Regions from separate parts of the Streptomyces rapamycinicus NRRL 5491 genome, predicted to be linked through region 2. Evidence: riboswitches for the same ligand, from Rfam matches in the RefSeq annotation. Region 2 holds a riboswitch; the other holds the start of a gene.

Region 1 (5,387 bases), 3.1 Mb from region 2:
CATCCCCGAGCAGCCCGGCGCGTTCGAGCACACCGCCGTCTTCGAGCCGGTCAACGAGCCCGACCAGCCGTACGACTCCGGCCCCGGCCCCGAAGCCGAACCTGAACCCGAGGCGGCGGTCATGCGGGAATCCGCCCCCTCCCCTCGCCGGGAGGCGAACCGCGGCCGCCGCCGTACCCCCTCGCCCCGTCCCAAGCGCTCCGCACTGCTCACCGTCGCCGTCCCCTCCGTCTGCGCCCTGGGCGTCACCGCCGTGGCCGCCGCCTCGGTCAGCGGCGTGGGGAGCGACAAGAAGGACGAGTCCACCACTCAGGCCGCCCCCGACACCGCGGCGGCCCCCGTGAAGCCCTCCGTCGCCAACAGCAAGCTGGACTCCCAGCTCGCCGGGGTCCGGGAGGGCGCCGACGACTTCCGCGACCGCGCCAGCCGCACCCAGGAGCGGATCGACCTCCAGGCGCGCCAGGCCGCCGAGAAGAAGCGCAAGGCGGCCGAGGCGGCGCGCAAGGAAGCGCTGCGCCCGAAGTTCGCGCTGCCCGTCGCCCAGCACGGCCTGAGCGCCCAGTTCGGCCAGGCCGGTATCAACTGGATGTCGGTGCACACCGGCATCGACTTCCCGGTGAGCTACGGGACGCCCGTGATGGCCGCCACCGATGGCACCGTAAGGACGCAGTGGAACGACGCCTACGGCAATATGGTCGTTCTGACCAGCCCGGACGGCACGGAGACCTGGTACTGCCACCTCAGCAGCGCCAAGATCCGCTCCGGGACCGTCAAGGCCGGGGAGACCATCGCGTACTCCGGGAACTCCGGTAACTCCACCGGCCCGCATCTGCACTTCGAGGTCCACCCCGGCGGTGGCGCGGCCATCGACCCGCTGCCCTGGCTGCGCGGCAAGGGCCTCGACCCGACCTGATCCGGCCAGGGCCGCCGACAGCACCGCTGTAGCGCGCCCACCGGCGCGCTACAGCCTCGGCGCCCAGCCCCGGCCGGGCCCCGCTACGGCCTCTCCACAGCTACAACCTCTCCACCTACAGCTTCTCCACCGGTGCGTACCGCAGCAGCAGCCGCTTCGGCTTCTCGTCGCCGAAGTCGATCGTCGCCTCCGCGTTGTCCCCGCTGCCCTTGACCGCCACCACCGTGCCGAGCCCGAACGAGTCATGGGTGACCCGGTCACCGATGGCCAGGGCGACCACCGGGCGCTCCTTGGCCCGCCGGGTGGCGAACCCGCTGCCTCCGGTGCGCGAACGCGACGTCGACAGACCGGACGACAGCCCCGACGACGGGGTCGAGGCGATGCCGCCCATGGACGCGGACGGGGTGGCGGGCCCGGTGCGCCGCCAGCGCACATACTGGTCCGGGATCTCCTCCAGGAAGCGGGACGGCGGGTTGTACGCGGGCTGTCCCCAGGCGCTGCGCATCGTCGAGCGGGTCAGATAGAGCCGCTCGCGGGCCCGGGTGATCCCGACATAGGCCAGCCGCCGCTCCTCCTCCAGCTCCTTGGTCTGGCCGAGCGCCCGCATGTGCGGGAACACGCCGTCCTCCATGCCGCTGAGGAAGACGACCGGGAACTCCAGGCCCTTCGCCGTGTGCAGGGTCATCAGCGTGATCACGCCGGACCCCTCGGTGTCCTCGTCGGGGATCTGGTCGGAGTCGGCGACGAGCGCGACCTGCTCCAGGAAGTCCGCGAGGGTGCCGGGGTTCTCCTCGCCTCGGTCCTGCTCGAACTCGAGGGCCACGGCGGCGAGCTCCTGAAGGTTCTCGATCCGGGTCTCGTCCTGCGGATCGGTGGACGCCTGGAGCTCGGCCAGATAGCCGGTGCGCTCCAGCACCGCCTCCAGGACGGTGGCCGGGCCCGACCCGGACTCCACGATGGTGTGCAGCTCCTCCATGAGCGTGTTGAACCGCTTGACGGCGTTGGCCGAGCGGGCCGCCATGCCGTACGCCTCGTCGACCCGGCGCAGCGCCTGCGGGAAGGTGATCTTCTCGCGCAGCGACAGCGCGTCGATCATGGCCTCCGCGCGCTCCCCGATGCCGCGCTTGGGCACGTTCAGGATCCGGCGGAGCGGGACGGAGTCCTCGGGGTTGGCCAGCACCCGCAGATACGCGAGGACGTCCCGGACCTCCTTGCGCTCGTAGAAGCGCACGCCGCCGACGACCTTGTACGGCAGCCCGACGCGGATGAAGACCTCTTCGAAGACACGGGACTGGGCGTTGGTGCGGTAGAAGACCGCCACGTCCCCGGCCTTGGCGTCGCCCGCGTCCGTCAGCCGGTCGATCTCGTCGGCGACGAACTGGGCCTCGTCGTGCTCGGTGTCGGCCACATAGCCGATGATCTCGGCCCCGGCGCCGGCGTCCGTCCACAGGTTCTTGGGGCGGCGGTTCTCATTGCGCTCGATGACCGCGTTGGCCGCGCTCAGGATGGTCTGGGTCGAGCGGTAGTTCTGCTCGAGGAGGATCGTCCGCGCGGTGGGGTAGTCCTCCTCGAACTGGAGGATGTTACGGATCGTGGCGCCCCGGAAGGCGTAGATCGACTGGTCGGCGTCGCCCACCACGCACAGCTCGGCGGCAGTGGTCTCCTCGGTGTCGGTGCCCACCAGCTCGCGCACGAGTGTGTACTGCGCGTGGTTGGTGTCCTGGTACTCGTCCACCAGGACGTGCCGGAAGCGGCGGCGGTAGTGCTCGGCGACGTCCGGGAACGCCTGGAGCAGATTGACCGTGGTCATGATGATGTCGTCGAAATCCAGCGCGTTGGCCTCGCGCAGCCGCGCCTGGTACATCACATACGCCTCGGCCAGCGTCTTCTCAAAACCTTCCGTAGCCTGCCCGGCGAAGGTCTCCTCGTCGATCAGCTCGTTCTTGAGGTTGGAGATCTTGGCGCTGAAGGACTTCGACGGGAACCGCTTGGGGTCGAGATCCAGGTCCCGGCAGACCAGCGACATCAGCCGCTTGGAGTCGGCCGCGTCGTAGATCGAGAACGACGAGGTGAAGCCCAGCTTCTTCGACTCCCGGCGCAGGATGCGGACGCAGGCGCTGTGGAAGGTGGACACCCACATGGCGTTGGCCCGCGGGCCGACGAGCTCCTCGACGCGCTCCTTCATCTCGCCCGCCGCCTTGTTGGTGAAGGTGATGGCGAGGATCTGGCCGGGGTGGGTGGAGCGGGCGCCGAGCAGATAGGCGATGCGGTGGGTGAGCACCCGGGTCTTGCCGGAGCCGGCGCCCGCGACGATCAGCAGCGGCGAGCCGGTGTGCTCCACGGCGGCCCTCTGCTGCTCGTTCAACCCCTCGAGCAGGGCGGACGGGTCCACGGCGGGCCGGGCCGCGCCGTCCCGGTAGTGGGCCTCCCGCGGCACGGGCGCTTCGAAATCGCCGCTGAAGAGGTGATGCGGCACGTCCTCGGCGCCACCGTGGCCAGGGTGCGCCGAATCCTCGGGCGGCGGTGGCCGCTCCTCGTCCGGAGAAGGCCCGAGGTCCGCCAGGAAGCTGTCGTCAAAGAGGCTGCTCATCGCTCCCCGAGTCTAGGCCGCCCCACTGACAGCCGACGTCCGAACATCACGAAACGGTTTCGGGCAAAACGGCCACCAGTCTTCACAGGAGCCCCACGTGTTGGCTACCGTCCTGCGTCAGGCGGCCCGGAAGATCCGTCGGCGAACCACGTCGGCACGGGCGGCCTCCGCCGAGTCCGGTACGCCGTGAGGCGCCCGGAGCCGGGGACCCAACAACGCAAGACCGGGGTGAATCGGCCCGAAACGGTACGGCACGGACAGTGCCGTCCGGACACGGCCGTAGGGCAACCTTCCGTACCGCCCGAACCCGACAGCTAACCCGGTAGGCGGTCCACGGAAGGAGTCGCCACCCTTGGCGTCGCACCGCAAGCCGCGGAGCCGAATACCCGCCTCGCTCACGGGTCACAGCCGCCGTACGGCCGTCGGGTTCACCACGGCCGCCCTCGCATCCGTCACCCTGCTCTCCCAGTCGGCCAACGCCGCGCCCACCGATCCCAAGCCGGCCGCCCAGTCGATCGAGAAGGTGAAGGAGAAGGTCGACACCCTCTACCACCAGGCGGAGACCGCCACCCAGCGCTACAACGCCGCCAAGGAGCGCACCGACCAGCAGCGGGCCAAGGTCGACAAGCTGCTGGACTCCGTCGCCCGGCGCACCGAGAAGCTCAACGAGGCCCGGCGCATGCTCGGCGCCTACGCCACCGCCCAGTACCGCGAGGGCGGAATGGCCCGCTCCGCCGCGACCCTGCTGTTCTCCAACGATCCGCAGGACGTCTTCGACCAGTCGCATCTGATGGACCGGATGACCGGCCGGCAGAAGCAGGCCGTCGACGACTTCCAGAAGCAGCGGGTGAAGGCCGCCAAGGAGCGCGGTAAGGCCGGCGAGAGCCTCGCCTCGCTGACCGCGTCCCAGAAGCAGCTGAAGGTCCAGAAGAAGACCGTCCAGGACAAGCTGACCGAGGCCCGGCGGCTGCTGGCGAATCTGACCGCCAAGGAGAAGGCGCGGCTGGCGGCGATCGAGAAGAAGAAGGCGGAAGAGGCCCGCCGTAAGGCCGCCGAGCTGGCCGAGAAACAGCGGCAGGAGGCGGCCGCGCGCAAGAAGCAGCAGGAGCAGAACGCGGGTGACTCCGGTTCGACGGCGCCCTCAACGCCCTCCGTCCCGGCCAACAGCTCCAAGGCGGCCCAGGCCATCGCCTTCGCCAAGGCGCAGCTCGGCAAGCCGTACGTCTGGGGCGCCACCGGCCCGAGCTCCTTCGACTGCTCGGGGCTGACGCAGGCGGCCTGGAAGTCCGCCGGGATCTCGCTGCCGCGCACCACCTGGGACCAGGTGAAGGCCGGTACGCGCGTCTCGACGTCCCAACTCCAGCCGGGCGATCTCGTCTTCTTCTACGACGACATCAGCCATGTCGGCCTCTACATCGGCGACGGGATGATGATCCACGCGCCGAAGCCGGGCGACGTGGTGAAGAAGGCGCCGATCACGGAGATGCCCATCTACGGGAGCGTGCGGCCCTCGTAGGGCCCTGAGCCTGACGATGCCGCCGCCCGGGGCCGGGCCCCGGGCGGCGGCATCGTCTTCGGCTCAGCGGCGCCGTCAGCGCGTCGCGGCGCCGTCCATGGCCCACGGCGCCGTAAGCGGCTCACGCGCCGTCAGTGGCTCAGGTGCCGGGCTTGCGCCCGTAGACGTACACGTCGTCGCCGTTCTTCAGCAGGCTCCAGTACTTCTTGGCGTCGCCCTTACGCATGTTGACGCAGCCGTGGGAGCCGGGCGGGGACCATACGCTGCCGGCGATCGAGTGAAACGCCTGGCCGCCGTCGAAGAACTGGCTGTAGGGCATGGCGACCTTGTAGAGCGTCGACCAGTGGTCGATGTTCCGCCAGTAGACC
Region 2 (5,387 bases):
GGCCGGGCTCGAAGGCGTCGCCACGATCATGGCGCGCGCCCTCTCGGAGGGCACCGACAAGCATGACGCCGAGGAGTTCGCCGCCGAGCTCGAGCGCTGCGGCGCCACGCTGGACGCCCACGCCGACCACGCCGGCGTCCGCGTCTCCCTGGAGGTCCCGGTCTCCCGGCTGACCAAGGCGCTCGGTCTGCTGGCCGACGCGCTGCGCGCCCCCGCCTTCCCGGACGGCGAGGTCGAGCGGCTGGTGCGCAACCGGCTGGACGAGATCCCCCATGAGCTGGCCAACCCGGCCCGCCGCGCCTCCATGGCCCTCTCCGCGGAGCTCTTCCCGGCCGAGTCGCGGATGTCCCGGCCGCGCCAGGGCACCCAGGAGACCATCGAGGGTATCGACGCCGCGGCCGTGCGGGCCTTCTACGAGGCGCATCTCCGCCCCTCCACCGCCACGGCCGTCATCGTGGGCGACCTCGGCGGTGTCGACCTTGACCGGGCACTCGCCGACACCCTCGGCGCCTGGACGGGCGGGGCGGGCGCGCCGCGCACGGCCCCCCCGATCGTCGCGGACGACACCGGCCGTGTCGTGATCGTCGACCGGCCGGGCGCGGTGCAGACCCAGCTGCTCATCGGGCGCGTGGGCGCCGACCGCCACGACCGGGTCTGGCCCGCGCAGGTGCTCGGCACGTACTGCATGGGCGGCACCCTCACCTCCCGCCTGGACCGCGTGCTGCGCGAGGAGAAGGGCTACACCTACGGGGTGCGCGCCTTCGGCCAGGTGCTGCGCTCCGGGCCCCCGTCGCCCGCGGGCGGCTCCACGGGCGCCTCGATGCTGGCGATCAGCGGTTCGGTGGCCACCGAGGTCACCGGCCCCGCGCTGGACGACCTCTGGAAGGTGCTGCGCACGCTGAAGGAGGAGGGGCTGACCGACGACGAGCGCGATGTCGCGGTGCAGAACCTGGTGGGCGTCGCCCCGCTGAAGTACGAGACGGCGGCGTCCGTCGCGAACACCCTCGCCGACCAGGTCGAGCAGCATCTTCCGGACGACTTCCAGGCGCAGTTGTACGCCCGTCTGGCGGAGACCGGCACGGTGGAGGCCACCGCCGCGGTGGTGAGCGCCTTCCCGGCGGACCGGCTGGTCACGGTGCTGGTCGGGGACGCCTCGGCGATCGAGGAGCCGGTCCGGGCGCTGGGCATCGGCGAAGTGCGCGTCATCTCCAACTGAGCCGACGGCCGACGAGAGTTGGCCGGATCCGTGCGCGGAACCGCCGGTCCGGCCGGCTCGCTGACGGCCCGGCAGGCGGTCCGGCGGACGTCCGGTCCATGAGCCGACAGCGGAAGGACCCCGGCCCCGAAAGGGCGCCGGGGCCCTTCCGACATGCCCGATTTATGGGATTGACTGCTTGTTTGGTTTGTGGGGAGAGCAACAAAAAACCGGAACCGTTTGTGATCGAAAGCGGGCCCGTTTAGCGTCAGTCCGGCTGTTCGCCAGCGACCCGCCGCACCCGCGGCACCGGACAGTCATCGCCGAGTCCCCGTACGGCGCAAGCCAGGGGAGCCGGGGACCCAACACGTCCCCAGGGGTGAATCGGGCGCCTTCCCCGGCCGGGGGAGGGGTCCGTAGGAGACCTTCCTGCTCCGAACCCGTCAGCTAACCCGGTAGGCGAGAAGGAAGGAAAGGAGTGCGCCTCAGTATGGCGTCCACCCGCACTGCCACCGGTAAGCACCGCCGCACCAACAAGGTCAACATCCGCACGAGTGCGAACGTCGTGGGCATCACGACCGTCGCCTCGGGTGTGGTCGCCGGGATCACCGGACAGGCGTTCGCGGCCGACGGGGGCCCCAATCCCCAGCAGACCGGTCTGACCCAGGCGATCGTGATCGGCGACGGGATCGCGGACCACATCGAGGCCCAGGCGCAGTCCCAGGAGACCGCCGCCGAGCAGGCCGCCGCCAAGGCCAAGGCAGAGGCGATCGCCCGCCAGGAGGCCGCCAGAAAGGCGGAGGCCGCGGCGAAGAAGGCCAAGGCCGAGCGCGAGGCCAAGGAGCGCGCGGCGCGCGAGGCCGAGCGCAAGCGCATCAACACCTTCGTGTCGCCGATCAGCGGCTCCTACGTCTCCACCGGCTACCAGGCGTCCAGCGGTCTGTGGTCCTCCGGCAGCCACACCGGCATCGACTTCCACGCCTCCACCGGCACCACGGTGCACTCCGTGGGCATGGGCGAGATCGTGGAGGCGGGCTGGGGCGGCTCCTACGGCAACAACGTCGTCATCAAGATGAACGACGGCACGTACACCCAGTACGGCCACCTGTCGTCCATCAGCGTCTCGGTCGGCCAGAAGGTCACCCCCGGCCAGCAGATCGGCCTGTCGGGCGCCACCGGCAACGTCACCGGACCGCATCTGCACTTCGAAGCCCGCACCAGCCCGGACTACGGCTCGGACATGGACCCCCTGTCGTACCTGCGCACGCACGGCGTCAACGTCTGACCCGTCGCGCGTCCGACGCGAACGCCGCGCGCGGTCTCACGATCCCGAGATCCCGAGACCCCGTGAGACTTCCGAGAAGGCCCCGTCCGCAGGACGGGGCCTTCGGCGTGCCGCCGCCCGGCTGACCAAAAAACAGCCATGAAATGCTTCCCGCCATCGGAAATGGCGGCCATGTGGAATAGAGTCGGTCAACGCGCATTCCATGGCCGCGTTTCGCGGGCGTTAAGGCGGAGGTTCGACAATGCGGGACCGTAAGTGAGCGGGGATACGAACGCGGTCCAGGGCGGTCGCCGGATTTCGGCACACGCGGTCTGCGCGGCGATTCGCGACGACATCGTCTCCGGCGCGTATCAGCCCGGCAGTCGCCTCACCGAGGAACTGCTCGCGCGGCGCTACGGCGTCTCCCGGGTGCCGGTCCGCGAGGCCCTGCGCACCCTGGAGTCCGAGGGCTTCGTGACGACCCGGCGGCACGCGGGGGCCTGTGTCGCCCAGCCCTCAGAGCGCGAGGCCGCCGACCTGCTGGACATCCGCGCGCTGCTGGAGCCGCTGGGCGCCGCGCGGGCCGCACAGCGCCGCACCGAGGCCCATCTGAAGGTGCTGCGCGGACTGGTCCGGCTCGGCCGGGAGCGCGCCCAGGGCGGTCAGCTCGGCGAACTGCGGCCGCTGGGAGACTGGTTCCACGAGACGCTCGCCCAGGCGTCCGGCAGCCCGAGCCTGGCCGCGCTGCTCGTCCAGCTGCGCCGTAAGACCGCGTGGGTGTACGCCGCCGCTCCCGGGTCGCGGCCCGTGCCGCCCGAGGGCGCCGCGCGCCCCGACCCGGCCGCACGGGCCGTGGAGTCCTGGGCGGAGCACGGCGCGCTGGTGGACGCGGTGGCGCGCGGCGACGCCGACCGCGCGCGGGCGCTCGCCACGGCGCACACCGAGCGCGCGCTGTCGGAATACCGGCTGCGCCGCCCGATTCCGGTGAGGACTTCGAAACATTCCGTCAACACGGCGAGCGGCCGGAATTAACAGAACTCCCGTATACAACTCCTTGGACTCCTTGGAAATTCCGTGCGCCGAAACAGAAAATGGCGGGGCCGCGGTGGCCGGTACGGCCACCGCGGCCCCGCCGTGCCGAATTCCTGAAATCGCCCCGGGAATCACCCGGGAATTCCAGGCAGGGCTCGCCCGGGGTCAGACGGTCTCGGGAAGCTCCTCGAGCCCCTCCGCCACCAGCTTCGCCAGACGGTCGAGCGCGACCTCGGCGTCGTCCGCGTCGGAAGCGAGGACGACCTCCTCGCCGCCCTGGGCGCCCAGGCCGAGCACGGCCAGCATGGAGGCGGCGTTGACCGGGGTGCCGTCGCCCTTGGCGATCGTGATGGGGACGCCGGCGGCGGTGGCCGCCCGGACGAAGATCGACGCAGGGCGGGCGTGCAGGCCCTCGGCCCAGCCGATGGTGACGCGGCGCTCAGCCATGGTGTTGCCCTTCAGGTGTGACGGTGCTGTTGTCTAGACCAAAATCATACGGTGTCCGGATACACCCGAACGATGTCCGAGTGGGCCCGGCCATGCCCGGACCGGTCCGATACGGACCTTCCCCCGACACTTGGCCCCCACGCAAGGGTGTCCACCATCCGGACCGGGCGGGCCCGTACCCTGGCTCCCATGCGGAGCCCGTCGGACCATCACGCCTACCCGACCCACTGGGAAGCCGATGTGGTGCTCCGGGACGGCGGTACGGCACAGATCCGTCCCATCACCACCGATGACGCGCAGCGGCTGGTCAGCTTCTACGAGCGGGTCTCGGACGAGTCGAAGTACTACCGCTTCTTCGCGCCCTACCCCCGTCTCTCCGACCGCGACGTCCACCGCTTCACCCACCACGACTACGTCGACCGGGTGGGTCTGGCGGCCATCGTGGGGGATGAGTTCATCGCCACCGTTCGGTACGACCGCATCGACGGCCGGGGGATGCCCGCCGCGGCCCCCGCCGACGAGGCCGAGGTCGCCTTCCTCGTCCAGGACGCCCATCAGGGCCGCGGGGTGGCCTCCGCGCTCCTCGAACACATCGCCGCCGTGGCGCGCGAGCGCGGAATCCGGCGGTTCGCCGCCGAGGTGCTGCCCGCCAACAACAAGATGATCAAGGTGTTCACGGACGCGGGCTACACCCAGAAGCGCAGCTTCGAGGACGGGGTCGTCCGCCTCGAGTTCGACCTCGAACCCACCGACCGCTCCCTGGCCGTGATGCGCGCCCGTGAGCAGCGCGCCGAGGCCCGGTCCGTCCAGCGGCTGCTCGCGCCCGGCTCCGTGGCCGTCATCGGCACCAGCCGCACACCCGGCGGCGTCGGCCGAACCGTGCTGCGCAACCTCCTGGACGCCGGCTTCACGGGGCGCGTCCACGCCGTCAACCACGCCTTCCCCGACGACATGACGCGGCTGGAGCCCGAGGGCGTCCTAGCCCACCGCTCGCTGCGCGCCATAGAGGAGCCCGTGGACCTGGCCGTCGTCGCCGTCCCCGCCGAGCGGGTGCCCGCCGTCGTGGCCGAATGCGGCGACCACGGCGTCCAGGGGCTCGTCGTGCTCTCCGCCGGATACGCCGAGAGCGGGGGCGAGGGCCGCGACCGGCAGCGCGACCTCGTACGCCAGGCCCGCTCCTACGGCATGCGCGTCATCGGCCCCAACGCCTTCGGCGTCATCAACACCGCCGACGGCGTCCGGCTGAACGCCTCCCTGTCCCCGCAGCTGCCCAACCCCGGCCGGCTGGGCCTGTTCACCCAGTCCGGGGCCATCGGCATCGCGCTGCTGTCCGGGCTGAACCGGCGCGGCGCCGGGCTGGCGAGCCTCGCCGGGATCGCCGGAATATCGACCTTCGTGTCCGCCGGGAACCGCGCCGACGTCTCGGGCAACGACCTGCTCCAGTACTGG

The links. Region 2 has a riboswitch for cyclic di-AMP ahead of LIV37_RS14945 (M23 family metallopeptidase). Riboswitches for the same ligand answer to the same signal wherever they lie in the genome.
Region 1: another riboswitch for cyclic di-AMP. It lies ahead of LIV37_RS28720 (C40 family peptidase); the one in region 2 lies ahead of LIV37_RS14945 (M23 family metallopeptidase).

What each region holds. Positions count from the first base shown of each region.
Region 1 is NZ_CP085193.1:6,832,656-6,838,042, reverse strand. It holds gene LIV37_RS28730 (M23 family metallopeptidase) at 1-913, shown strand, start outside; gene pcrA (DNA helicase PcrA) at 1,029-3,503, opposite strand; cyclic di-AMP (ydaO/yuaA leader) riboswitch at 3,662-3,847, shown strand; gene LIV37_RS28720 (C40 family peptidase) at 3,856-5,019, shown strand; gene LIV37_RS28715 (L,D-transpeptidase) at 5,159-5,387, opposite strand, start outside.
Region 2 is NZ_CP085193.1:3,702,713-3,708,099, reverse strand. It holds gene LIV37_RS14950 (M16 family metallopeptidase) at 1-1,216, shown strand, start outside; cyclic di-AMP (ydaO/yuaA leader) riboswitch at 1,507-1,671, shown strand; gene LIV37_RS14945 (M23 family metallopeptidase) at 1,686-2,480, shown strand; gene LIV37_RS14940 (GntR family transcriptional regulator) at 2,736-3,491, shown strand; gene LIV37_RS14935 (HPr family phosphocarrier protein) at 3,657-3,938, opposite strand; gene LIV37_RS14930 (bifunctional acetate--CoA ligase family protein/GNAT family N-acetyltransferase) at 4,128-5,387, shown strand, end outside.